One region of the Acetobacter persici genome, then DNA from elsewhere that is predicted to be linked to it. Evidence: riboswitches for the same ligand, from Rfam matches in the RefSeq annotation. Region 1 holds a riboswitch; the other holds the start of a gene.
The links. A riboswitch is a leader RNA that binds a small molecule or an ion and turns the genes downstream of it on or off. The one in region 1 is predicted to bind cobalamin.

Region 1 (5,749 bases):
CAGCCCGCCGAGCAGCCGCACCACCACACAACGGGCCTGCGCCAGTGTGGTCTCCAGATACAGATCGACCGACATGGGGTGCCGTAGCCGGGCGAGGCTGGTGACCTGAAGAGAGGGCAGCGTCTCCCCCTCCCCGCGCGGACCGACCTTCAGCCGTGCCTGTGCGTGCAGCAGGCCGAGCAGGTCACTTTCCGTAAAGGACAGGACAACAAGCTCCGCCGGAGGCAGGCCGAGGTCTTCCGCCACGTCCTGCTCATCCAGCGTCCGGCTGTCCCGCACAAGAAGGTGCATGGGGGCTGGCCGCCTGCTTAACCGGCGGACGTTGCGGACGGATCTGCCGCCAGCGCCGCCGTAATGGCGGCCTCATCCAGCCCCTTCTGCCCGATGACCACAATACGCCCGGTGCGGGCCTCCTGCGGGGTCAGGGGGCGGTCAAACTCATGCCGGAAGCGGGTGCCAACACCCTGCACAGCCAGCCGCATGGGCTTGCCCTGCACACTGGCAAAGCCTTTCATGCGCAGGACGTCATACCGGGCCGCCACATCCTGCAACAGGGTCAGGAAGCGTTCGACGGAAAGCTGTTCCGGTACGGTGACGACGAAACTTTCAAAATCATCATGCTCATGCTCGCCATCTTCCGCATCATGGTGCGACGGACGGGACTGGAGATCAGCCTCAGCTTCCGCCCCCAGACCCAGCAGCACGGCGGGGTCCACCTTGCCATCCTGCGCGCGGATAATACGCACCGGGCGCGGACAGAGGGTTCTGATCTCTGCTTCCACCGCATCAAGCTGTGCGGCATCCAGCAGGTCCGTCTTGTTCAGAACAATCAGATCCGCCGCGTTAAGCTGGTCTTCAAACACTTCCGCCAGAGGGTTGTCATGATCCAGTGAGGGATCGGCCTCGCGCTGTTTTGCCACGGCCTCTGGATCATCCGCAAAGCGGCCGGAGGCGACGGCGGGCGCATCCAGCACAGTGATGACGCCATCCACCGTCATGCGGCTGCGCACGGTGGGCCAGCCAAAGGCTTTGAGCAGCGGCTTGGGCAGGGCAAGGCCGGAGGTTTCAATCACCACATGTTCCGGCGGGTCGGCCCGGTCCAGCAGGGCTTCCATCGTGGGCAGGAAATCATCCGCCACGGTGCAGCACAGGCAGCCATTGGTGAGTTCCACAATATCATCCTCCCGGCAGCCTTCTACGCCGCAGCCGCGCAGGATTTCTCCATCAATGCCCAGAGAGCCGAATTCATTGACCACAACGGCAATACGGTGGCCCTGCGCTTTTTGCAGGATATGGCGCAGGAGCGTGGTTTTCCCCGCCCCCAGAAAGCCTGTGATGATGGTGACGGGAACGCGGGTGGATGCGGTCATGACGGCTCCTGTTCAGAGACTGTGGCCTCAGGGTAGAGGGTAGCGGGCACGCGGCCCAGAATCATATCAGAAAGAGAGGCCGGGCGGCGGGACGGCATAACCGTCCCTTTGGCCGAGGCGGCATAGAGCCGCGCATAGGCCAGAAGATCTTCCGCCTTTTCCGGCCCAAGATGGCCGAGCAGCCATGTCCAGCGGCCCGGCATGGCAATGGCCGCCGTACACCCACGGTCACACGAGGCCAGACAGGCGACGGGACGCAGCGTGACGGGGCAGTCCTGTTGTGAGGCCTCCAGCAGGGCCGTCAGGCGGTCCAGCAACTGTGCGCCCGGAGGGTGATCCATGCCGGGGCCGCCGCGCCGGCAGGTGGTGCAGACATGCAGCACCGGGCCTTCCGCCACGGCAGGCGGCGCGTGGGAGGACGGGGCGGAATGCGGAACAGACGCAGGCATAAAAAATTCCCGATCAGGCGCCGCTCCGGGAAGATGCGGCCCTTAAACGGAGTGCATGCACAGTGCTCCTGCTGGCACAGGAGTGATGCGCCAGCCCAGCGCACCCTCGCCTTCCGGGCACCCCGCCGGACACGACACCTCAGACAGCCGCCCGCCCTGAAAGGGCAGCGCGGATGATGGCAGGTCTCCTGGCTTGTGTCGTGCAGGTCTGCGCGGAATAAACCTTGCAGCCGCGGGTCCGGCTGCCTTCCCGGCCCCCTTACCGGAGCCGGTGGCATGGACCTGCCCGCCAGAGGCGGCAGGCCCATAGCGGACCATGCAATCACTTACAGTTGCGGGGGCAGCGACGGCCTTGCAGCGGATGCTGCGCACCGGTCTTCCCTTTTCATCCCTCGCGGGACACCATCATGCGGCAAGCATCGCATAATACCGGTATTTTTCAAGCCGTAAGCCGGGCGCTTTATGAGCAGACCTGTTCTGCCGCCTCTTCGTCCTCATGCTCGGCCAGCCTGACGGGAAAGGCATTGCCGCTCAGCACCACTACCAGCATGGCCACACAGCACAGCGCCACAGAAACAGGCACCAGAACCGCAACGCCATACGCGGACAGAAGCTGCCCCCCAAGGGCCGAGCCAAGCAGAATACCGATATTGCTGGTGCTGTTGACCGCCGCCCCCGCTGTATCCGCCGAGGTGGCGCGGGTGCGGATCGCCCCGGACATGATGAACGGAATGATGCAGGCATAGGCCGCGCACCAGAGGCAGACAACCGCCACACTCTCCCAGCCCGGCACCAGCGTCCCGCCCAGCAGCGCAATCGCGCACGCCATGACCACCCCGGCGCCGAGCATCCCCACACGCGGGCAGCGATCCACCATCAGGCCGGAGGCCCAGAGGCCGGACAACCCCAGAACCCCGATAACCAGCAAGGCCAGACTTACAGACTGCTCGGGCAGGCCATGCGCCATCAGCACCGGAGCGATATAGGTGTACACAACATTATGGGCGAGGAAGAACATGGCGTTTGCCGCCACAACCCACCCGAAGGCGCGCACAGCCTCACGCGGGGCCTTGTACGGCCCGGATGGACGCCCCGCCGGTTTGACAACCGGCGGCAGGCAGACGGCAATCAGCACCGTCAGAAACGCTGCCAGCCCCGCCACAACCAGCATCGCGATGCGCCAGCCTGCAAAATGCCCCAGCGCCGCAGCCCCCGGCACCCCCAGAACGCCCCCCATGGAGGCCCCGCCAAACACAAAGGAGATGGCCCGGCCTGTCAGTTTTTTGGGCACCAGATGGGCGGCATAGGCTGACACAATGGACATAAGCAGCGCATGCGCGCCGCCGCCGAGGGTGCGGCCCAGGCACAGCACAGCAAAAGTGGGCGCAAAGGCTGCTATCAGGTTGGACAGCACATACCCTGCCAGCGCCACAAGAATCAGGCGCTTCCGCTCCACCCGTGCGGTGAGAACCGTCAGCGGCACAGCCGCAACGGCCACAATCAGCGCATACGCCGTGACTGCCAGCCCGATATGGCCGGTGCTGGTGTGGAAAGTACGGGCCATCTCCAGCATGAGCGCAACCGGAGCCATCTCACTGGTGATGGCTGTAAAGGTTGCGGCACACAGGGCGACGAGGCCAATCCGTGTTGAAACAGACAAGGAACCGAACACAGCTTTCCCCTTAACCCCGGATCTCTTCAAAGGGTGGTGTGCATAGCGTATTTTCTGGAAAAGCGCGCCCGGAAAAGCACTGCGTCTGATAACGCAGCAGTCTGCTGAGGGCGAGAGCGCGCAGACAAGAGCGGGCTGGCAGAACAGGCCGGGCGCTGAGAAAAACGCCCGGCCTGCCAGAGGGGTTTGTGACTCCCCCCTTATTGCCCCTTGGCCGGCGGATTCACCGGCTTGCTGTCACCCCGCAGGTTTTTGACCTGCTCCGGCGTGACGTGGTGATCCCCGGAGCCGAAGGTGGCGGTCACGTAGTTCACCAGTGCGGCAATTTCCGCATCGCTCAGGCGCTGCACGTTGGACTGACCATCAAAGCCCGGCATGAAGGCATGTTCCTTGCCCGCCGTGCGATCCACCCCTTTCAGGATGGTCATGATCAGGTTGTCCGGACGGCCTGCGCCTACGGTGGAGTTGGCAAACAGGGAGGGCACATAATGGTCCTGCGTGCCAGCCCCGTCCCGCCCGTGGCAGGCCGCGCAGTTGGCATCATAGATGTGCGGGCCATCCATTTCCGCCAGATCATCAATCCGCTGCGGGCCTTTGGTGCGGATATCCGGCTCGTTCACCGCCTTGCCAAACGCATCACGCGCGGTGTGGTCGGCCTCATCCTCCATCGGGGCAACCTTGAGGATAAAGGCGGCCAGTGCGTGCAGGTCCGTATCCGTCAGGTGGCTCGTGCTGTGCTCCACGGCTTCCGCCATGGGACCTGCGGCCTGCGCACGGCCCGCCACATGCCCGGTGCGCAGATACGCCACCAGATCATCCTCGCTCCACGAGCCGATGCCGCCGGTTTTGCTGGAGGTGATGTTGGGCGCGTACCATGCGCCAAGGGACGTCCCGGCCAGATAATGGTCCTGCTTTTCACTCAGCATAAAGTTACGCGGGGTGTGGCAGGTGCCGCAATGCTCCAGCGCGTTGGCCAGATAACGGCCCCGGCGAAGCGGGTCATACGTGCTGGAATCCCCGGTTTCCGGCGTTTCCTTACTGGCGATGAAGTTCCACGCCATCATGGCCGGGCGGATACTGGCCGGGAAGGACAGATTTGTCTCTTCCTGCGCTTCCGCCACCGGTTTGACCGCATGCATGAACCACGCATACAGGGCTTTTACGTCCTGATCCGTCATGCCCGCGTAAGACACGTACGGCATGACCGGATACAGATAGGAGCCATCCTTGCGCACGCCATGCCGCACGGCGTTTTCAAAATCCGCTTCCGTATACCGGCCAATTCCGTGGTCCGGGTCCGGGGTGATGTTGGTGGCAACCACCTGACCCATCGGGGTGGCGATTTTCAGGCCGCCCGCAAAAGGTTTCCCGCCCGGTTTGGTGTGACAGGCTACACAGTCCGCTGCTGTCGCAAGGTAGGCACCCCGCGCCAGTTCAGCCTCGGCACTGTCCGGCTGAGCGGCCGGAGAGGCACCTGCCTGCGTTGAGGCAGCAGGGGTTGCGGCCTCCCCGGCAGGAGCCGGTTTTTCAGAGGTTGGCGTGTGGTCTGATGTTTTAGCATCAGAGCCTGCAACGGGCTTCCCCTCTTCCGCCACAGGCGCGGGCACTGTGGGCTGGGCGGACGGTTTGTCCGCTGAGGCAGCGGCGGCCAGCGGTGCGAGCGCCACACCACCAAGGGCTGTTCCGGCAATAAGAGCGGAACACAGGAGAGTTCTGAAATCAGGCATGAAGCAGTTCTTTTTTCAGCGTATCTGCAACACGCAGCGCCAGCGCTGCGACCGTCAGAGTAATGTTGCCCGTGCCCACGGTTGAGAAAACTGAGGAACTGGCAATAAAGAGGTTCTCATGGTCATGCGTCCGGCAATGGCCATCCACCACGGAATCTTTCGGGTCCGTGCCCATGATGGTGCTGCCGGAGGGATGATCCTGCGGGAAGTAACCCGGTGTCCACTGTTCATCCGTGCCGTGCATCAGGCCGATCAGCTCCTTGAACACCTTGCGGGTGTGGTCACAGCTTTTCACGGTGTAGTCAGGCAGTTTGTAATAAACATCCGGATGCGGGATGCCGAGAATATCCTTGTTGGTCTTGCTCAGCGTCAGGCGGTTATCCGGGTCCGGCAGGGCCTCGTTATGGCTGAACAGACGCACGGTATGAGAAGCCAGATAACGGATCTGTTCTTCCAGATCCCGCCCGACATAACCTTTGGAAATGGCAAGCTGGGTGGCAAGGTCCACCTGATTGTCATCCACCATATGCA
Region 2 (5,749 bases), on a different contig from region 1:
GCACCAAAAGCCCTGAGCCTGAAAAACCCTCTCTGCACCGTTCCGGACACCTGATATCCCGTTCCGGTACAGAAAGCCATTTTTCTAAAACCGTCAGGGCTGAGCAGGCGCTTCCAGAGGCGTAATCCGCACCAGAATATACGGTCGCTCCTGCATATCCTTTCCGTTATGGAAGTCCGGCAGGCGCGCCCACTGGCCGACTGTCAGCAGGATGGAGTTCCCATCAAACGCCATACTGTCCGGCGCAATCAGGCGGGCATCCTGCGCCACGAGGGACAGGCTGCCATCCGGCGCACGGCGCACAACCGCGTGCCGCTCAATATCCGTCACATACAGGCTGCCGTCAGGGGCGGTAATCATCCCGTCCATAATGCCGACTTCCCCTTCATCCTTTACCGCAGCCTCTAACGTGGCCTCAGTGGCATTCGGGTCTGCCAGCACAGCGGTTGGGGCGCTGTAAAGGCGGCGGGAGGAGAGCGGAGACCAGTAAAGCCGGGTGGAATCCGCACTCAGCGCCACGCCATCCACACCGCCCTGCGGCACGGTCGGATGTTCCGCATCATAGCGGCCAAGACGCCCGTCGGCTTCCATCACAAAACCCGGTATGGGGCTGACGGACACCGTTTCTTTCAGAATGCGCCGTGCCTGTCCGCTGGCCAGATCGACTACCAGCAAAGCCGGGTGTGTGGTCTGGGATGTATCACTGATAAAAGCCGTGCCCGCGCTGCCATGTGTAAGGTCAACGCGCACATCATTCACATGGCTGTCTGGCCGCACCGCTGGCGCAGTCAGGGCGTAGCGACGGATAATCCTGTTTGTCTTCGGGTCAATATGCAGCAGGGCCGGTTTTGCTCTGGCTTTGCTGCCAGCCCGAACGCCCTCATCCAGCAGCCAGAGCTGACCATTGGCATCGACCGTCATGCCAAGTGGCGAGAGGATTTTGCTCTGTGCGGCCGCACTGGGGAACGGCGTCAGGTGCCCCGGTGCCCACGTGACCAGCACCGGGCCTTTATGCCGCTGGGCGCTGGTGGGCAGGGAAAGCACAACCCGCCCATCTGGCAGACGGGCAATACCGGACGCCTGCACGGTGGGGAAGCGGTCCGCGACCGTCACATTTCCGCTGGTAGTCCAGTTATGCACGGTGCTGTCTTCCGCCAGTGCCGTGCCGGAGACGCTGGCACAGAGCAGACCCGTCATCAGGCCGGTCCGCGCCCACACGCCAAGCCTGCGGCGCCGGGGCTGGGGCTGGGGCTGGGGGGATGCTAGCTGTGCTTCGGGGCGATGCGTGAGCATAAGGAATGCCTTTCTGAAATGCGTCTTAACCTGTGCGCTCATTCTACCGCATGACGCAAAAAAGGCCATTGCCACGGGAGCGTACCCCCGCCGCAATGGCCTTCCGGCACACAAAACCGCATGCAGGATCAGTAATTCAGCGTAAAGCCGCCATATCCGGCCCGACCCGGCTGGAGGTAGCCCACCGGGTTTTCATACTGCCGGTTCAGCAGGTTATCAGCCCGCGCAAAAACCGAGATATAGCGGTTGATTTTGTAATTCGCGGTCAGATCAATGGTAAAATATCCATGCCCTTTTGCGCAGGTCGCGCAAAAGTTTTCTCCCACCAGAGGATAATCCCGCCAGCCGCTGGTATAGAGAATATTACCAGACAGGGTGAAATCCTTCACCGGAGACCATGTGGTATTGAAGTTGAACTTATGCTGCGGGCGGCGCTGCAACAGCGCGTCACTATCCGTATCCCGCGCGTGGGTCCATGTGTAATTCAGCGCAAAACTGAGTGTGTCCAGTGCCTTCCAGTCCAGAAATGCCTCCACCCCATACATGCGCGCATGCCCAACATTGCCGAAGGAATAGATATAATCCCCCCACGCACTCCCTGCAGCAGGCATGACGTAAGCAGAAGACTGGATCAGGTTCCGCACCTTGTTGTCATACCATGTGGCGCCAAAACGCAGTTTGTCATGCAGCAGTTTCTGCTCAACACCGACATCATAGCCAATCATGGTTTCGGCTTTCAGGTTGGCGTTGCCTTCTTCCGCCCAGCCAGCGCCGCGCTGATTGACAAAAAGCTGATATAGCGAGGGTGCATGAAAGCCCGACCCGGCACTGGCTTTGATGATGGTGCCCGTATTGGGCACATGGATGGCGGGAGCCACACGCCATGTCACATGGTTGCCGTAGCGGGAATTGGCATCATACCGCACGTTGGCTGCACCATAGAGAACACGGTTCCAGTTGCCTTCATACTGCCCGTACCCCGCCGTGGTATCCATGCCTGCGGTGGTGTGCACTGGCTCGGTCGGGTCATCCGTCGCGACATTGATGCCATCATGAAAATGCTCGGCACCCACAAGAACCGTCCCGAATTTCCGCAGATCAACCGTGCCATGCCAGTCCACTTTCAGGCGTGTGGAACGGTAATAATCCGGGTCTGTCATGGCAGGATCACCATCCGCGTACAACCCGTCCTGCATGTACCGGCGGCGGTTGGTCATGTAGCCAAGCCCCAGAACCTGATCAAACCGCCCGCCAAAGGAGGAAAGATGCGCCGTGCCGCGCACCACGGCCTCGTTCTGGGTATTCTGGTCCCGGATCAGCTGGTCCCCGTTATAGGGCGTATAAACCTGATCATACGCTGTAAAGGTATGATAGTTGGCCTGTATCAGCCGTGCTGTCAGACCCAGATCAAAATTATGCGTGACATCATAACCCAGTTTGACGTTAGCGCTGCGGTTATCATTCCGGTCCCCCGCGCGGCGCTGGGCCCGGTTGGCCCCATTATACCGCTCAATATAGCGCGGAATTTCATGAAACCCATCCGTGCGGTAATGAGAGAGCACAACATTATAGTGGAAGCGCCCGCTGCTGCCTGATGCCCCGAAGGCCTGATTGAACGTGCCATAAGACCCACCTTCAATCCGCACAAACGGTTTAAAGCGCCCCTGCCCTTGCTTTGTGTTGATATCAATCACACCCGCCATGGCATCCGCGCCATACAGGCCGCTCTGGGGGCCGCGCAAGATTTCAATGGAGCCAATGCCGTCCGTTACAAACTGCCCGGCATCAAACGCGTTGCTGGCGGAACTGCCGTCATTGATGTCCATGCCATCAATCCGCACCTTCACATCATTGGCGTTTGCCCCGCGCATAAAGATGGAGGTTGTTCCGCCAAATCCGCCAGACCGCACCACATTCAGCCCCGGCTGCCGCGCCAGAATATCCGGCAGGGTGCGGCGCTGCTGGGTGGCAATCTGCTCCTCCGTCACCACCGTCACGCTGGACCCGACATCATCCGCCCGTATGGGTCTGCGCAGCGCACTGACCGTCACCACCTCCGGCAATCCCTGAGACGGGCTCAGTGAGACAAGCGTGCGGCCCGTCGGTGCGAGCGCCGCGACAGACTGCCCCGGCATTGCAGGAACTGTGTTGTCCGTTGCGGTCCGTCCGGTGGCGCGGCTTTTCAGATGGCTGCCCGAAGCTGCGGCTTTATGCGTAAAAGGTTTGCCAGAACGCGCATTGGTCGCGGAAGAGGCGGCGGCCTGTGCGCCAGCCACAGACAGTCCGGTGACAGCCAGAATGGTGGAGGTGGTCAGCGCGCAACGAAAAAAACTCATTTTAACTCGTATCCTGTGGTCAGCCGTTGCCACAGGAAAACGTGCTCCGCCTGCTCATGCGGCAAAGGCCGGAGCAAAACTCAGTCACGCACGCCAGCACACCCCGGCTGGCGTCTCCTGATTGCAACCACGTGCCGGATGGCAGGTCTCCTGGCTTGCGGCACTTTGACTGAGCCTTCCCTTCCCGGAGAATCGTCTGCTCCAGTGGGCCGGACGCGGTACGTCCGGGCAGCCTCAGCCCTGCCGCTTACAGTTGCGGGGACAGCCCGGGACTAAGGCCAGCACGGCCCGCACCCGGTTCCCTTTTCATCCCCCGTTGCAGGGGAAACCATCACACGGGTGTCATATCGCGTTGCCCGGTCGAGTCAATTACCCGGTGCAACAGTGCTGCCACAGGGCAACACGCAACGCCAAAATCGCAAAAACACATCAGCCTCCCACCCGGCAATGTCCCCCAAGACAGGCACAAAAAAACGCGGCCCTCCGAAGAAGGCCGCGTTCCTGATCATCTGAAACTCCGGGAAGGAGGGATCAGACGGAGTAGTACATTTCAAACTCAACCGGGTGCGGCGTGTGTTCAAAGCGATACACGTCTTCCCACTTGATGGCGATGTAGCTGTCGATCTGGTCTTTGGTGAACACGCCACCAGCCAGCAGGAACTCATAATCCGCAGACAGAGCTTCCAGCGCTTCACGCAGGGACCCGGCAACCGTCGGGATCTGCTTCAGTTCTTCCGGCGGCAGGTCATACAGATCCTTGTCCATGGCGTCGCCCGGGTGGATCTTGTTCTTGATGCCGTCAATGCCGGCCATCAGCATGGCGGAGAAGGCCAGATACGGGTTGGCCGTCGGGTCCGGGAAGCGGACTTCAACGCGCTTGGCTTTGGGGTTGGTGGCATACGGAATACGGCAGGACGCAGAGCGGTTGCGCGCAGAGTAGGCCAGCAGCACCGGAGCTTCAAAACCCGGAATCAGGCGCTTGTAGGAGTTGGTGGACGGGTTGGTGAAGGCGTTCAGCGCCTTGGCATGTTTGATGATACCGCCGATGTAATACAGGGCGGTATCGGACAGGTCCGCATAGCCATTGCCTGCAAACGTCGGCTTGCCGTCTTTCCAGATGGACTGGTGCACATGCATGCCGGACCCGTTATCGCCATAGATCGGCTTGGGCATAAACGTGGCGGTCTTGCCGTAGGAATGAGCGACGTTGTGCACGCAGTATTTGTAGATCTGCATGAAATCGGCAGAGCGGACCAGCGTGTCGAACTTGGTGCCCAGTTCGTGCTGGGACTGTGCGACTTCATGGTGCTGCTTTTCAATCGGCAGACCCATTTCACCCATGGTGGCGAGCATTTCTGCGCGCAGGTCGTTTTCGCTATCCACCGGCGGCACGGGGAAGTAGCCACCCTTCACGCCCGGACGATGGCCCATATTGCCTTCCGGGTAATCCTTCAGGGAGGCGCCGGGTCCTTCGATGCTGTCGAGCTGATATTTGCCGAAGTTCGGGCCCGTGCCAAAGCGCACGTTATCGAAGATAAAGAATTCAGCTTCCGGACCAAAGAAGGCGGTATCACCAAGCCCAGAGGACTTCAGATACTGCTCAGCCAGTTTGGCGGTGGAGCGCGGGTCACGGTTATAGGGCTGGCCTGTGGACGGCTCAATGATGTCACAGAACAGGATCAGCTGCGGGCGCGCCGTAAACGGGTCCATCACAGCGGTTTCCGGGTCCGGCAGCAGAACCATGTCACTTTCGTTAATGGCTTTCCACCCAGCGATGGAAGAACCGTCGAACATGAAGCCCTCGGTAAAGGTGTCTTCTTCAATCGTGGTGACATACTGCGTGGTGTGGTGCCACTTGCCGCGCGGATCCGTGAAACGCAGATCGACAAACTCGACCGAGTTTTCCTGGATCAGGTCAAAAACCTTAGCAATCGCTGCGGCTTTGCTGTCACCCGCAGTGGTCGTTTTCTTCACCATATGTCTTCACCTACAACCTGTTGCGCACCACACTCTTGCGGCACGTCTAGGATTATAAAACTCGCGTCCGCCGCCGGGCGGCCCCGCACCGGGGCACCTCAGATAGCGTCTTCCCCTCTTTCCCCCGTGCGGATTCGCACCAC

Region 2: it holds a riboswitch for cobalamin, as region 1 does, so the genes downstream of both, JK199_RS02730 (TonB-dependent receptor plug domain-containing protein) here and JK199_RS07935 (DUF1636 family protein) in region 1, are expected to answer to the same signal.

The regions. Positions count from the first base shown of each region.
Region 1 covers NZ_JAERKU010000005.1:93,620-99,368, forward strand. The annotation lists gene cobN (cobaltochelatase subunit CobN) at 1-291, opposite strand, end outside; gene cobW (cobalamin biosynthesis protein CobW) at 309-1,370, opposite strand; gene JK199_RS07935 (DUF1636 family protein) at 1,367-1,819, opposite strand; cobalamin riboswitch at 1,981-2,241, opposite strand; gene JK199_RS07940 (MFS transporter) at 2,280-3,491, opposite strand; gene JK199_RS07945 (c-type cytochrome) at 3,692-5,218, opposite strand; gene JK199_RS07950 (GMC family oxidoreductase) at 5,211-5,749, opposite strand, start outside.
Region 2 covers NZ_JAERKU010000002.1:122,308-128,056, reverse strand. The annotation lists gene JK199_RS02735 (L-dopachrome tautomerase-related protein) at 94-1,197, opposite strand; gene JK199_RS02730 (TonB-dependent receptor plug domain-containing protein) at 1,422-3,629, opposite strand; cobalamin riboswitch at 3,753-3,977, opposite strand; gene glnA (type I glutamate--ammonia ligase) at 4,161-5,606, opposite strand; gene JK199_RS02720 (P-II family nitrogen regulator) at 5,705-5,749, opposite strand, start outside.